3 regions of the Bacillus sp. ABA4_010 genome follow, and region 3 is predicted to be linked to each of the others. Evidence: riboswitches for the same ligand, from Rfam matches in the RefSeq annotation. Region 3 holds a riboswitch; each other region holds the start of a gene.
What was found. Region 3 has a riboswitch for cyclic di-GMP ahead of ACXAEO_RS07030 (helix-turn-helix transcriptional regulator). Riboswitches for the same ligand answer to the same signal wherever they lie in the genome.
Positions count from the first base shown of each region.

Region 1: another riboswitch for cyclic di-GMP. It lies ahead of ACXAEO_RS13070 (SpoIID/LytB domain-containing protein); the one in region 3 lies ahead of ACXAEO_RS07030 (helix-turn-helix transcriptional regulator).
Region 2: another riboswitch for cyclic di-GMP. It lies ahead of ACXAEO_RS12495 (sensor domain-containing diguanylate cyclase); the one in region 3 lies ahead of ACXAEO_RS07030 (helix-turn-helix transcriptional regulator).

Region 1 covers NZ_JBSWUN010000003.1:2,390,972-2,396,036, forward strand. The annotation lists gene ACXAEO_RS13065 (MATE family efflux transporter) at 1-396, shown strand, start outside; gene ACXAEO_RS13070 (SpoIID/LytB domain-containing protein) at 457-2,274, opposite strand; cyclic di-GMP riboswitch class I at 2,545-2,634, opposite strand; gene ACXAEO_RS13075 (hypothetical protein) at 2,872-3,519, shown strand; gene ACXAEO_RS13080 (MerR family transcriptional regulator) at 3,655-4,416, shown strand; gene ACXAEO_RS13085 (EamA family transporter) at 4,551-5,065, opposite strand, start outside.
Region 2 covers NZ_JBSWUN010000003.1:2,253,857-2,258,921, reverse strand. The annotation lists gene ACXAEO_RS12520 (HIT family protein) at 1-259, shown strand, start outside; gene ACXAEO_RS12515 (winged helix-turn-helix transcriptional regulator) at 439-807, shown strand; gene hxlB (6-phospho-3-hexuloisomerase) at 1,001-1,558, opposite strand; partial or broken gene ACXAEO_RS12505 (orotidine 5'-phosphate decarboxylase / HUMPS family protein) at 1,574-1,987, opposite strand; partial or broken gene zwf (glucose-6-phosphate dehydrogenase) at 1,953-3,062, shown strand; cyclic di-GMP riboswitch class I at 3,245-3,329, shown strand; gene ACXAEO_RS12495 (sensor domain-containing diguanylate cyclase) at 3,489-4,454, shown strand; partial or broken gene ftsZ (cell division protein FtsZ) at 4,713-5,065, shown strand, end outside.
Region 3 covers NZ_JBSWUN010000003.1:1,182,350-1,187,414, forward strand. The annotation lists gene ACXAEO_RS07005 (LysR family transcriptional regulator) at 1-99, shown strand, start outside; gene hemG (protoporphyrinogen oxidase) at 247-1,629, shown strand; gene ACXAEO_RS07015 (hypothetical protein) at 1,728-1,994, shown strand; partial or broken gene ACXAEO_RS07020 (SDR family NAD(P)-dependent oxidoreductase) at 2,021-2,146, shown strand; gene ACXAEO_RS07025 (DUF6526 family protein) at 2,534-2,959, shown strand; cyclic di-GMP riboswitch class I at 3,262-3,344, shown strand; gene ACXAEO_RS07030 (helix-turn-helix transcriptional regulator) at 3,490-4,458, shown strand; gene ACXAEO_RS07035 (hypothetical protein) at 4,489-5,065, shown strand, end outside.

The DNA.
Region 1 (5,065 bases), 1.2 Mb from region 3:
TTTGCTGACTCTATTGTGAATATGTATACGACAGATGCGAATGTGGCTCATTTGGCTGCTACTCTCATTAAAATCTCGGCGTTTTGGCAAATTTTTGACGCCTTATTTAATTTTTATGCCGGCGGACTGAGAGGAATTGGCGACACGTCTTTTCTTCTTAAATCATCTGTTCTCACCGGTTGGTTAGTGTTCATCCCTCTGACGTATCTTTTTACCTTCATGCTTGGATGGAAAAGCATTGGGGCTTGGATGGCACTTTATACCTTCATTATGGTCCTTGGTGTGACTTTAATGATTCGCTTCTATCGAACAGATTGGACTCAAGTTTCTGTAAAATCTGGCGATGAATCGTCTCATGGTGGCCATGGAGATAACACCGCGGAACCAATTGGCTAAGACATGAAAGAGACATGGGTCTCCATGTCTCTTTCATGTTATATAAATCGATTTCTCTCACTATTTTGGATTACTTTGCTCCATTGCTAAATAGATGACTTTCGCAGCTTGCGCCCTCGTAAGCGAATTTTCCGGCTTAAAAGTTCCGTCTGAATAACCATCTAAAATTCCCGCTTCAGAAACGGCCTCTACTAAACCTGGACGATTCATTTCATAATTATCTTTAAATTTTTCCGGACGACTGACAGGTGATAACTGTAAAGCACGACCAATCATAATTGCCATTTCTTCACGAGTAATCGGTGTATTTGGTTGAAAGCTCGCTCCTACTTCACTTTTCAATAAAAGACCGTGTTGAACCGCTGACTCTACATATGGATTCGCCCAATCCGTTTTCGGTACATCGTTAAACGTCTGTTCATCAAACACAAGATCATAGTCAAGTGCATTAATAATAATCTTGCTGAACTGGGCTCTTGTCACCGAATTGCTCGGTCGAAACGTGCCATCCGTATAGCCCGAAATAATATTTTTCTGGAATAGTTCGTTCACATACATTTCAGCCCAATGCGCACTCGTTACATCTTTAAAACTCACGTAAAGTTCGTATTCCTTCACCAATGTGGTCCCTTCATAATAAAAAGCAAGAATCTCTTTATACGTTTTGCCTAATTCTGCTGCTTTTTTCGCCCCGTATTGGCTCATGCCAACTCCATGTCCATCACCACGTCCTTGTATATGAATAACCGTAGTAGAATTGGTAACGTTATCGACGAGGTAGCTTAAAATAACTCTGTTCCCTACTATTGCTCTTATCTTGGCCGCGCTCACATCGGTTAGTTTCAATGTTTGAACAGCGAGCTTTCCGTCTACCGCTTTTAAATCCTTAACAAGAAAATCAACCGTTATGCTTCCTTTGCTAACTCTGCCACCTGATGTTGGGGAATACAACGAAAGCTCTGAAATATTGACAATTTTCATATCTTTATTGGCATAGCCGTTTTGCTGCAGCCACGTTTTAATATTGGATGAAATGACAGCGTCGGCTTCCTTCGTCATAGACCACCACACATCCGGCTTCGTCAAATCCTTACCTGTTAAATCGATTTGCTTTTTCGCCACGGATACATTCCAAGTCATCTTCGGATCATACGGGTCCTCTTTCATACGAAAATAGGATACAGACGTATTTCCCCAAGCATTGGCATTCGATTCCGTCATTCCGCCATTGCTGGCAGAGAAAACCGCACTAATTAATTTTCCGTTATACTTCAATACTTCTCCTGCAGTTTCATCGACAGCTAAACTGCTATTTGGATGCCAATTGGCTCCCCCGTATACTTGATAGTTAATCGTATCATCAATGACTTTATGCATATAGCTCATAGCATATGTTCTAGCGGCGATCGCTTGTACTTTCAAGGCTTCTGCATGCCAAGATGCTGGCATTTCGTTCGGCACGACCCCTTTTACGTATTTTTCCATCGAAATAGAGTTGACCGGTTGGATGTACATTCCCTTCTCCAGACTGAACGTAAAACTACCAAAATAGGAACGACTGTTAATGGATAACGTGCTATCTTTGTTTAAAGGGATTACTTCAAATGTGGAAAACTCTTTTAGTCGTCGCTGTCCCTCGTATAATACAACATTTCCATTTTCCGCTTTTAATGTATACAAAGTGCCCGATTTTAAGACGATTCCCTTGTCATTGGTCTCGTAATTGTCTGAAGGCTTAATGGTCAATTCGGTTTTATTCCCTAAATAATTGACTAGCTTGACTTGTATCGTTGGTTCATAACCAGCCGTTGCCTGTAAAACAGGCAGACTAGTTAAGGTCAACACGACAGCTAATATATACACTATAAATTTCTTCATCTCTTCTCCATCTTTCTGCCTTTGAGAGGCATTTTTTTATCCAATGCTCCCTGGAAATGCTTCGTGACCAAACAGCCGATTCGAGCAAATGAGCTGACAGCTACGCCATTTACACCGAACGAGAATATAAAAATACCCCCGCTTAACCGATAAGCGAGGGTACAACTTTACAGAAGCTCTCACGAAAGGAAGAAATTGACTCACATCACAACTCTTCAATCTCTTTCCACATTTCGCTTCTCACCTGTAAATAGGCTGTCCCTTTCATCTTTCGGCAGCTGGCAGACATAGAGTTCATTGAACACCTTAGTCCCTGTAGCTTTGCGTCACGGACTTTCATCCGTTTTGCGTTTATCGAGATTGAGTCGACAGAACGTCCAATTAATCTCTTACTCTTATGATAAAGGGAGAACACCAAAAGAAACATACTAAAAAACTTGCCTTCTGCTCCATTATTATCCATTATTAAACTATGAACCTAGTTATAAGGAGGCTTTTCAAGTTTACCCCTTTCTACTAGAGGGAATAAAAACGATAAACTATCCTAATCTTTAGTTTTGTAATCAAAAAATGATTAGAATGAAGGAGCGGATTGTTATGTCAAATAAAGGGAACCAAAAGCAACCTGTCCATACTAATAAGAAAAAAAATCTTAAACAACCGCTGTTAAACAAACATTTCAAAAGCAACAAAAAAATTGTAACCGGAATAGCTACCTTTGCCTTAGGGACATTCATGGCAGGAGGACTTTTAATTTTACCGCAAGCAGAAGCACAGCAGGGCTATGCTCCTTCAAACGACCCAATAAGGGATGTTGTTGGAACCTTAACAAAACACATTGATCACGACTCGATTGAATTTAATGTAGAAGGAACTTCAGGTATTTATCGCTGTGCGGGTGAAACAGCCTGTCAAGAGGAATTAAACTCCTTTAAGCTTGGATCAGGACTCCTTATTCAATTTACTGAAACTAAAAATGATAACTATACTATTAAAAATATAGAAGTTTTATATGAACCGGAAACGGACGAAATCGAGAAAATCATTACAGCTAATTACGACTCGATGCCTAATCAACAAACCATTAAAGTGTATATCGATAAGGAACCGCATCTGCTTCCATTAGCCGATTATTTACATGAACAGGACATCGCGACTCAGTTTGTATCGGGGACAGAAGTGACTCTTTTAATACGTGAAGATATATACGGAAAAATGACGGTTGGAGCTGTTAACGAATTATAACAGGCATGTGCCCTTCTACATGAAGGTGCACATGCCTATTTTTAATTTGCATGATTCGTTTTTCAAAAAATGATTTACCTTCTCTTGACTATAACGTTGCGTCATAGTTTAAGGTAAAGATGTGAGGTGATAAACTTGTACAAAATTAAAGAGGTGGCAGAATTTGCTGGTATTAGCGTACGGACACTGCACCATTACGATAAAATTGGCCTTCTTACTCCGGCAGAAATTGGCGATAACGGTTATCGGTTGTATGACGAATCTGATTTGCTCCGTCTTCAGCAAATTCTCTTTTTTAAAGAACTCGATTTTCCATTACAACATATTAAAGAGATTCTCAACGCTTCAAGTTTTGATTACAAAAAAGCGCTCCATACACATAAGAAAGTGCTGACAGAAAAGAAACTTCGTCTTGAACGAATCATCCGTTCTATTGAACAAACGATGGAATCTATCGAAGGAGGAAAAACGATGTCAAAGAAAGAAATGTTTGAACCATTTGATATGAAAAAAATTGAAGCGCATCAGCAGCAATACGAACAGGAAGTGAAAGAAAACTATGGTGGTACAAAAGTATATGAAGAATCCTACCGCAAAACTTCCACTTATCAAGAAGAAGATTGGCGACGGATAAAAGAAGAAAGTGAATCTATTTATAGACGCATTCTTGACAATATGGAGAAAGGAACGAGTCATGAAGATGTTCAAAAGCTAATCGGGGAATTGCGCCAGCATATTACAGACCACTTTTATGAATGTACTATTGATATTTTCCGTGGACTTGGTGATTTATATGTGAACGATCCGCGTTTCACGAAAAACATCGATAAATATCAGCCTGGCTTAGCCTCTTTTTTACGTGAAGCCATGCATGTTTATTGTGACCGAGCCAACTAATTCCACCTTCACTTGCTTTGCACCCTAGAAGAAGCATTTAGGGAAGTGGTGAAAAGAACCGATTTTTCACCACCTTCTCGCTTCTTTATCTTTTGAACGTTGATGAGACCTTCGGTTTTTCTATGTGGCTAAAACTAACTCCATGCTTGCTCTTTTGATGATAGAGAAGTTCGCTTACTTATGTTTCTAATATATAGATTGTTTCCAATTAAACTAGCAATTGTGATCGAAGCACCTATCAGTTCAAACGCTGTTAAATGATAACCTTGAATGAGTGAGATAATAAAAGTCGTGACCGGAATCACATTCATAAAGAGAATACCATTTATCGGTGTAATCATTCTGTTACCGATTTTCCAAACAAAAAAGGCTAGCACACCAGCAATAAACGCCGTATATAAAAGGGGACCGGAAACATCTTTAATCATAGAGAGGGTTGGAACTTGCAACCAGTTAGCTGCTGTTGCTCCCCCTACTACGATGATAATCGAAAAAGTTCCATAAATAGATGTTACTGTACTGTATCTTAATGGTGACCATTCCATGAAAGAACTTCCTCCCATCGTGTAAATGACAAAACATAAAGCACCTGTCAAGATGAGCAAGTAAGCGAATAGATTTCCATCCTCTGATACAAAAATACTTAAAT
Region 2 (5,065 bases), 1.1 Mb from region 3:
GAAACGCCATATTAAAACGTATTTCGATGCATCGATGGCAGAAGTCGCAGCTATTCACGCTTTGCTGCATGAAGGGAAACAAATGCTCGATGCGAAATATGAACCGGATGGCTATAACATCGGTGTTAATGTAGGTGAGTTTGGTGGACAGACGGTCATGCATTTGCATGTTCATCTTATTCCTCGCTACAAAGGAGATATGGAAGACCCGCGCGGTGGTATTCGAAAGGCGATTCCGAATTTGGTGCCATATCCGTGATTGCCGATTCGAGTGCGTAACAGTCCATAAAGAGAATTGAAACGATGAGCGACAGATTGTGTGGAAATGAGATTTTTCATGTAGGGAAAGTTGACATAAGTTTAATATCATGAAGAAAGACGGTCTAAAATGAATGTAAAGATATACCATTCTTTAAATTTGAATAGGGAGGGAACCATATGGAGCACTCTACATCGCAAAAAATGTTTAATTGTGAGAAAGAATTAACACTGTCTATTATCGGTGGAAAGTGGAAGGTGCTTATTTTATGGTATTTGGGCAAAGAGGGAACAAAGCGGTTCGGTGAATTGAAATCGTTTATTCCTTCAATTACTCAAAAAATGCTAGCTAATCAATTGAAAGAGTTGGAAAAAGATCTTGTGATTAAGCGGAAAGTGTATCCTGTTGTTCCACCAAAAGTTGAATATTCGTTAACAGAAAAGGGCAAAATGCTTATGCCAATTCTCGATGCGATGTATGAATGGGGGAGAAACTATATGGAAACCGTTAGGAAATCTGAAGAAGAACAACTCAAATCCATCAACTAGAAAGCGACGTTCTTCTATATACTAATAAGACATTCATGTCATCCTCACAATATAACTCTTCTATGTTCATTAAAGCAGTCCCGTTATTCACAAAAGGAATTTTTCAGTACATACATAGGCAATTGACATACAAACTCATGATAAAAAGCTCTGGACGTTCATTACATCCAGAGCTTTAACATTGACCTAGTAGTTATTCGAGATTAGCATGCCTGCTAAACATCGTCTCGGAGTTCAATCCTCTTTTTTCCATAAATCGTAAAATGACGGCATCTAAAAATAATAAGAGGGTTTGTTCAAATAATGACCCCATTGGCTGAATCGTTTTATGTTCGCTGTCCTTTTCCGCCTTTGCTTTTGCCGGTAATTTAATTGAAACATCAGCGAGTTGGCCAATCGTTGAGTCAGGAAAAATCGTGACAAGAGCGACTGTTGCCCCTAAACCTTTCGCTTTCTCCGCCATCGACACTAGACTTTTCGTTTCCCCTGAACCGGAGCCGATTATGAGCAAATCGCCTTTTTCTAGATTAGGAGTGACTGTTTCTCCGACAACATAGGCATCTAACCCCATATGCATCATCCGCATAGCAAACGATTTAACCATAAATCCAGAACGGCCTGCGCCGGCTACAAAGATTTTCTTTGATTCAAGAATGGCATCAACCAATTTTTCAGCTTCTTCATTCGCCAACAAATCGGCGGTACGGTTTAGCTCTTCAATAATTTCACTTACATATTGAATGGTCTGCATAATGATCGTCCTTGTTTAGGCCAAAGCTTTTTGCTTAATTAATTGCTGCATCTGACTAGCAGTTTGTTGCTTGTTTGTTTGTCCTGTAATGCCGCCGCCTACAATGACAAGATCAGGGTTTGATTGCACGACTTCCGGCAGTGTGTTTAATTTAATGCCGCCTGCAACGGCTGTTTTTGCATGTTTGACCACACGTTTAATCGTTTGCAATTGTTCAAAAGGGCTCTCGCCAGCAGCTTGAAGATCATAGCCTGTGTGGACACAAATGTAGTCAACACCAAGTGCATCCACTTCTTTTGCTCGTTGTTCAAGATTTTTTACATTAATCATATCGACAAGAATTTGTGTTCCTTGTTTTTTCGCTTCTTCGACGGCACCTTTAATGGTGGCATCATCTGTCGCTCCAGAGTTAGTAGATGTGATTACATCCAATATTCAAGAAAGTGGATTAGGAAACGTGAAAGGGTGGAAACGTCTCATTATTGAAAAACCATTTGGACATGATTTGAAATCGGCTCAAGACTTAAATGAAAAATTAAGCAAGGCGTTTGAAGAAAATGAGATTTATCGGATTGACCATTATCTCGGAAAACCGATGGTCCAAAATCTTGTGGCATTAGAGTTTGCGAACCCTATTCTTCAAGCGCTATGGAACAATCAACATATTGCCAATGTCCAAATTACAGCTAGTGAAACAGTCGGGGTTGAAGAGCGAGCTGGTTATTACGATCAGGCAGGGGCGATTCGCGACATGGTTCAAAATCATATGATGCAACTATTGATGATGACGGCAATGCATCTGCCAAAACAGATGAGCGCTATGGATGTTCGTCGAGAAAAGGGAAATATTATGAACGCTCTTCGACCGGTACAGAAGGAAGAAGTCGCTGCACATGTCATTCGTGGTCAATATGGAGCTGGAGAAATCAACAATGAACGGGTTGTTGGCTATAAAGAGGAACCAGGTGTTAATGCTTCTTCATCAAATGATACGTTTGTGGCTGCCCGGTTATGGATTGATAATGTATTTTGGAGCGGAGTGCCATTTTATATTCGCACAGGAAAAAGAATGAAGGAAAAGGCGACAAAGATTGTGATTGAATTTAAACGTTCTTTTAAAGAGTTGGATATGGTTGAGCAGCATGAGGAGGCTGCTCCTAATCTTTTAACGATTGAGATTAGTCCGAATGAACGATTCTCCTTACAGTTAAATGTGAAAAATCCATTAAAAGATGGAAAGATTGAACCGGTCGTTGTCAGTTTCTCAGCGAATCAGGAAGATATTGAGGAAGCTTATGAACGGCTGATCTTTGATGCCTTACTTGGTGACGCTACATTTTTTGCTCATTGGAAAGAAGTGGAGTTATCATGGCAGTGGATACAGCCAATTTTAGAAGCGTTTGAAGAAAACAGTGTGCCGCTTTATCCGTATCCTTCAGGTTCAATGGGGCCTGAAGCGTCTAATTGGTTAGTAGAAGAAGATGGATTTAAATGGTGGGAGTAACAGATACCATTGAAGGGGAATAAGGATGATGTGAGAGTCGTCTGTTTAGGAAAACCTCTATTAAAATTTACTAGCCTATGAATATGAAGTCACTGCATGATGAAAGGATAGGTATATTGCCTTAATTTTCAATATTGTGTATAATTGGAAATAAATGTGTCTAAAGGACTAATAACATGACAAAATGATAAAGGCAAATTCATCGAAAGGTGAAGACGCAAAGCTATAGGGACTAAAGTCGAAGGACGATGTCAGCCAGCTACCAATGCATATTTCGAGCAAGCAGGTTCGTTGGTAGCTGGCGGCATTGAAATTGTTAGACTCCCCTAATAATTTCAATGCCGTTTTCTTATGGCTTCAGAGACATAGGGAAGTAATGTTCAAAATGAGCGAAGCTTCTACATACATAAAGGCGAGGGAAGATTCATGTCATTGCTACATTTTTCTTTAGGTTTAATAGTAGGTAGTCTACTCTTCAAAGTATTGAGCAAATGTGAAAAAATTAAGCGAAAAGCGGTACTGGAGTATGAACATCATCTTGTTCGACTAGTCGAAAGGTCGAAAGATATTTTGTACTATTATGAAGTAAAACCAGAGTATAAGCATAAGTATACAAGTCCTTCTGTTGAAGATTTCTTAGGAGAAGGAACGCTGGAAGAGCTCAACAGCAATCCCGATACCCCTTTTAATATTATTCACCCGGATGATTACGAGATTATGAAAAGAAAAGTAAGTGGTGAAATAGATTATAGTAAACCGATTATTCAAAGATTGAGAGACAAGGAAGGAAATTATAAATGGTTTGAAGAATATACGACTCCAATCTATGAAAACGGTGAATTGGTAGCGATTCAGGGAATTATGCGGAATGTAGATGAAAAAATGAAGCTACAGCAGGAGTTGGAATATAAACTTACTCATGATACGTTGACAACGGTCTACAATCGGGAGTTTTTTGAGCGAAATATGGAAATATGTAATCAGTATATAGATATATCGGCAGCCGTTATTTGCTGTGACTTAGATGAGCTGAAGTATTGCAATGACAACTATGGTCATAAAAAAGGGGATAAGCTTATTCAGGAGGCTGCTAAATTATTAAAGCAGCATTGCTCTGAGAATGCCATTGTTTCTCGAATAGGTGGTGATGAGTTTGTCGTTCTTCTTGTGCATACGGAGAAAGCCGCAGTGGAAGCTCTTTATGAAAAGCTTTTAATGGCAATCGATGAATACAATACAAGCGGTAACGACGTACAAATCAGCATGTCGATTGGATATGCGTTCAGTGAACATTCACTCGGAAACATGGATCGTTTGTTCATTGAAGCCGACCAGAACATGTATGAACAGAAACGAACGAAAAAAAGACAGCGTGCCAGTTTATTCAGTTGACGTACTTCGCCTGCAGGAAGACAGTGAAAGAACCGTTCAGGGAACGTTCTAACCTGTTTGTCTGCAGTTTTTTTATGAATAAATGCTATTTTTTTCGTGAATGGATGAATGCTGGAAACATTAAATGATACAATACCCCTGTAGGCTCGTACTTCTTTGAAGAGCAATGAAGGTGATGAAAGATGTACATAACCGTAACTGTTCACGTATATAAAGGATACAGCGCACGATGATACATAATGAGGAGGAAAAACTAGAATGGAATTTGATGTCAGTATGGACCACCTAGTGAAAATTAAAGTCATTGGAGTGGGCGGTGGAGGAAATAACACCGTAAACCGAATGGTGGAGCATGGCGTTCAAGGTGTGGAATTTATTGCTGTGAATACAGATGCACAGGCACTCAACTTATCAAAAGCAGATGTACGAATGCAAATCGGTGCAGAACTAACAAGAGGTTTAGGGGCAGGGGCCAATCCAGAGGTTGGTAAAAAAGCGGTCGAAGAAAGCAAGGAGCAAATTATAGAAGTGTTAAGAGGGGCCGATATGGTCTTCGTTACAGCTGGTATGGGCGGTGGTACGGGAACCGGAGCGGCTCCGGCCATTGCTGA
Region 3 (5,065 bases):
AATACGTGGATGTTTTTCCATAAAGATTCGTTGAAGCTGAACATTGTAAAAAGCTTTGTGCAGTTTGTGGAAAGTTTGGATTTAGAAGAGATTCGGTGAAACAAGACTCTCGTTTTTTAGTGAAAGCGGCCGTTTTTTTGTATGGGTAAATTAGTATAGTGTGAGAAAAAGCACTGACGGGAGGCATGGGCAATATGGTACACTTTAATAAAAATAAAATTGGAAGGCAAATTGAGGTGTGCAGCAATGAAAACAATTTTAGTCATCGGCGGAGGGGTTACTGGATTATCTGCCGCATACGAATTACATAAATGGAAAGAAGCCCATCAACTCGACGTACGGCTTGTGCTTGCTGAGTCATCAGAGGAGCTTGGCGGAAAAATCAGAACGGTCCGAAGAAACGATTTTATTATTGAAACAGGGGCCGATTCGATGGTCGCACGGAAAGCAAAGATGATGACGTTCATTGAAGAATTAGGACTGGAAGAAGAAGTCGTCTACAATGCGACAGGGATATCGTTTATTTATACAGACGGGCAATTAAAGCCGATTCCTGCTAACTCTATTTTTGGTATTCCTGCAGGTGTGGAAGCGCTCGTCAATAGTACACTCGTTTCTGCAGAAGGAAAAGTAGAAGCGCTGAAAGATCTTTATACAAAAAATGATCGGTTTACAAAACACGATTCCATCGGTGAATTTTTAGAGTTTTTCCTTGGAAAAGAGCTTGTTGAAAAGCAAATTGCCCCTGTTTTGTCCGGTGTTTATTCTGGAGAGCTGAAAGATTTAACGATTGCTTCAACCCTTCCGTACGTACTCGATTATAAAAATGAATATGGCAGCATTATAAAAGGATTTGAAGCGAATCTTGAAAAGTTTCAAAGTGGAGATAAGAAATTTCTTTCTTTTAAAAATGGACTTGGAACATTAATTGACGCATTTGAAGAAAAACTGACTGGGACGGAAATATTAAAAAGCGTAAAAGCAACGAAAATTGAAAAAGCGGATGGGCGCTACATTATATCGTTCAGCAATGGAGAACTCATTGAAGCTGATCACATTATTTTAAGCATCCCGCATGATGCAGCGGAAGTATTGCTTGAAGACGCAGAGTTAAGGCGAGAATTTTCCGGATTGAAAAATAGTTCGCTTATTAGCGTCTATGCCGGGTTTGATGTACCGGATGCCCTTCTTCCGACAGACGGCACAGGCTTTATTACATCAGGCAGTCATGAATTGTCGTGCAATGCTTGTACGTGGACGAGCCGAAAATGGGCGCATACATCGAAAAGCCGCCATTTACTCGTCAGACTGTTTTATAAAAGCAGTCATCCAGCCTATGCTGCTTTGGAACAAATGACAGATGAGGAGCTGCTGGCAGAAGCGCGCAAAGACATTCATAAAAGCCTCGGCATTGCGAGTGAACCAATGACAGCCGAAGTGACGCGCTGGACGGATGGATTGCCGAACTATCTCATTAGCCACCCAAAAAGTGTAGAGGCACTTGAAGCCCATCTTCAAGAAACATATCCAGGCATTGTTCTTGCGGGCTGTTCTTATTATGGTGTCGGCATCCCTGACTGCATTCAAAATGGGGAAAACAGTGCGAAAAAAATCATCGAGCAATTTTAAAGTCAACAAAAACAGCAAACCTAATAGGGCTTGCTGTTTTTGTTTAGGATAATATGTTGAAATTTGGTTTTTATCTATTGTAGAAAGAGGTGGAATCATTGAATCAAATTTTCTCACAACGAAAGCTATATTTTTGGCTATCAATTATTTTTTTACTAGCAGGCATCATTTCATGGGTTCCATATGTAGTCTTTCATCTCCAAGAACCGTTTGGCATGCTGACATTCGTGATAAACCCAATTGGTGTTTTTTTAGGATATGCATCCAATAATCGATTGCTAGCATTGAGCAATTTGTTGATGGTTTTTAGTGTTGTTCCTGTCGCTATGTATGTTTATTTGACGAGCGGGTATATTCCGATGTGAAAAGAGTAGAGTTAACCTATTGACCACAAGATTATGCAGATGCAATGGCAGCGGTTCTTACAGGAAGCGGGCATGAAAATACAGTATATGAACTTTCAGATCCTCTTTTGACTCAAGAAGAATTAGTAGCTGCTCTTAGTGAGGTGCTAGGTACATGTACAGCAAGTAAATGACGAAGAATATGCCGAATGTTTCCATAATGGATTCGGTTGGTGAGGGAAGAAGTGGGTTGTCCAATAAGTATCAAAATTTTCGGGGAAACGATAGTCTTTCTTTTTATATTATCATGGATTTTCCAGTTCCTCGAACGATATGTTGAACCTATATTCCGTCTTGCTCTTTCAACGGAAAAAACATTAAAGTCTTATAATGAAAAAAATGAGGATTGAAAGGAATTGGTTCTTTTTGTGTTAGGTGTCACGGATAGCTTACTAAAAATGATAAAACGCACTGTTTAATTGACTAGGCGTGAAGAAAAGCTTATAGTAGCTTTGTAGTAAAAGAGAAATAAAAATGAAACATAATATGGAGATAATACGATGAAACCACAAAACTTTGAAAATCATACAAGGCTTCACCCAATCTATCATTATTATTTGCTAGGAGCACTTCTGCTGGCTTTAATTGGAGCCGTCATCCATTTGTTTCAGGATGACGTTAATTTGTTAACCTCTGGCCTTCTTCTATTTCTTGTCATAATCATGATGGTTGCCGTTTTTCTATTGCGCATCTATCCGCTTAAAGCACAAGATCGTGCTATCCGAGCAGAAGAAAACCTGCGCCACTATGTGTTAACAGGCAAATTGCTTGATTCTCGATTAAGTGTTGCACAAATTGTCGCGTTACGATTTGCAAGTGATGAAGAGTTTGTTGAACTGGCTAAAAAAGTAGCAAGTGAAAACTTGGAACCGAAAGATATTAAAAAAGCGATTAAACAATGGAAAGCAGACGATAATCGAATTTAATTGTTATTGATAAGGGGTGAAAAGGAATGCGAATGAGTCGTATTCCTTTTTTCTTTTTTTACAGGAAACTTTCAATCGAGGTGGTTTGATTTTTTCAATTGTGAAATTCTGCAATCTAAAAATGTGCCTATAAAAAATCTTTGTGATTTCAGGGGTATTTATTTTTTCAAATTATCTCTTTCAGTTCTTTTACATCATTTTCTTATTTTTAACATTTTTTTCTTGGAAAATCTTTTGTTTATAGTAAAATAGACATAGGTTATTTGGTTTGTATGTTAAATAGAGAACTTTCATTCATATCGAAATAGATTGGGCAAACTTGTTGAAAAACAAGGACGCAAAGCTACGGACCTAAAGCAATTGCAATGGCCGCCGGGCTGCACATTGATACTTGCCTTCGCATGCCTTTCGAAGGTTTTTTTATTTGGATAAAAAAATGTTTTTAAAGTACATAATACGTCCAAGTGAATTTATATGATGAGTATGTAAAGTTGCTCTTCGATAATTGAATAGGAGTGAAAGAGAAGCAAATGAATACATCCCAAAACCAAACGTACCGCGTCTTGTCTATGTATGACAGGTTATGTAAAGGTCACACACTGACGAAAAAAGGGGAAGCAGATGCTTTTCACGTTGGAGAGAAGACGATTCAACGTGATTTTGACAGCTTGCGAGACTTTCTCGAAACTGCTAAAACGAGCCAATACTTAGAATATGATCGTAAGGAGAAAGTATATCGACTAGAGGTAGGGAATGAACAGTTTTTACGTAATGAAGAAATTTTTGCCCTTTTAAAAATCGTGATTGAATCACGGGCTTTTCCGAAAAAAGAGATGGAGCAGCTTATTGATAAACTGACAAATTTGGCTCAGCCAGTTAATCAGGAATTTATTAAAAAGCTCATGTTAAATGAAAAACATTTATATGTTGACTTGCAGCATAATCGCTCTCTCTTCTCTTTGCTTTGGGAATTAGCAAAAGCCGTTCATACAAAGCGGTTGATTAATATCCGCTATCAACGGGAGCATGATAACACGGATAGTGAGAGAACATTAAAACCTGTCGGACTTATGTTTTCAGATTACTATTTTTATTTAATTGCTTATCAAACAAAGCGTGATTTAGATTTTCCGACCATCTACAGGGTAGACCGAATGACGACATGTTATATGACAGACGAGCATTTTGAATCGCCATATAAGGAGCGGTTTCAAGAAGGAGAATTCCGTAAACGAATTCAATTTATGCATACAGGTGAACTAATGACGATTAAATTTCGTTTCACCGGCCCATCTCCTCAAGCCGTTCTCGATCGGCTTCCTACTGCCCGCATTGTTGGGAAAGATGAAAATAGCATTGTATTTGAAGCAGAAGTATTCGGACATGGAATTAAGATGTGGCTCCTTAGTCAAGGAGAGTATGTGGAAGTTTTGCGTCCCGAGAAGTTAAGGGATGAGATGAAGAAAAGTGTGTTGCAAATGTTAGAGAAATATCAATAAAATAGAAAACCATTTTAGGAGGAACATGTTATGCCATTACCACTTATTCCATTAGTTGTCGCTGGAGCTGTAGCAGCTTCTACTGCTATTGCAGGAAAAAAAGGATACGATTCTTATCAAAATATAAAAGAAACGAAAGAGATTGCAGAAGCAACGGAAAAAAGATATAAAGCTGCTTTTCAGGCGTTTGAACAGACGCGTAAACAAACCAATAAGCATTTTGAACAATATGGAAAAGAGAAGCTAGAAATTTTAAATGGAAGTATGGCTAATTTTGTGACGGAATTTAAGAAACTAAAACATGTTGATTTTTCTAATCATGCAGCCATTGATAGTTTAGATAAGGTAAAAGATATTGACCTTTTTATGCGTGAAGTAGAAAAACAAACCATACAAGCAGCTCAAATTATGAGTTCTGGAGTGTCAGCGATTGCTGGAGGTGGGTTGGCTGCAATGGGCGCAATGGGCGCTGCCACGACCTTTGGTCTTGCTTCTACTGGGACAGCTATCGCTTCTTTAAGCGGGGTGGCTGCAACGAATGCTACTCTTGCCTTTTTTGGGGGAGGTTCACTTGCTGCAGGCGGTTTAGGAATGGCTGGAGGGATGG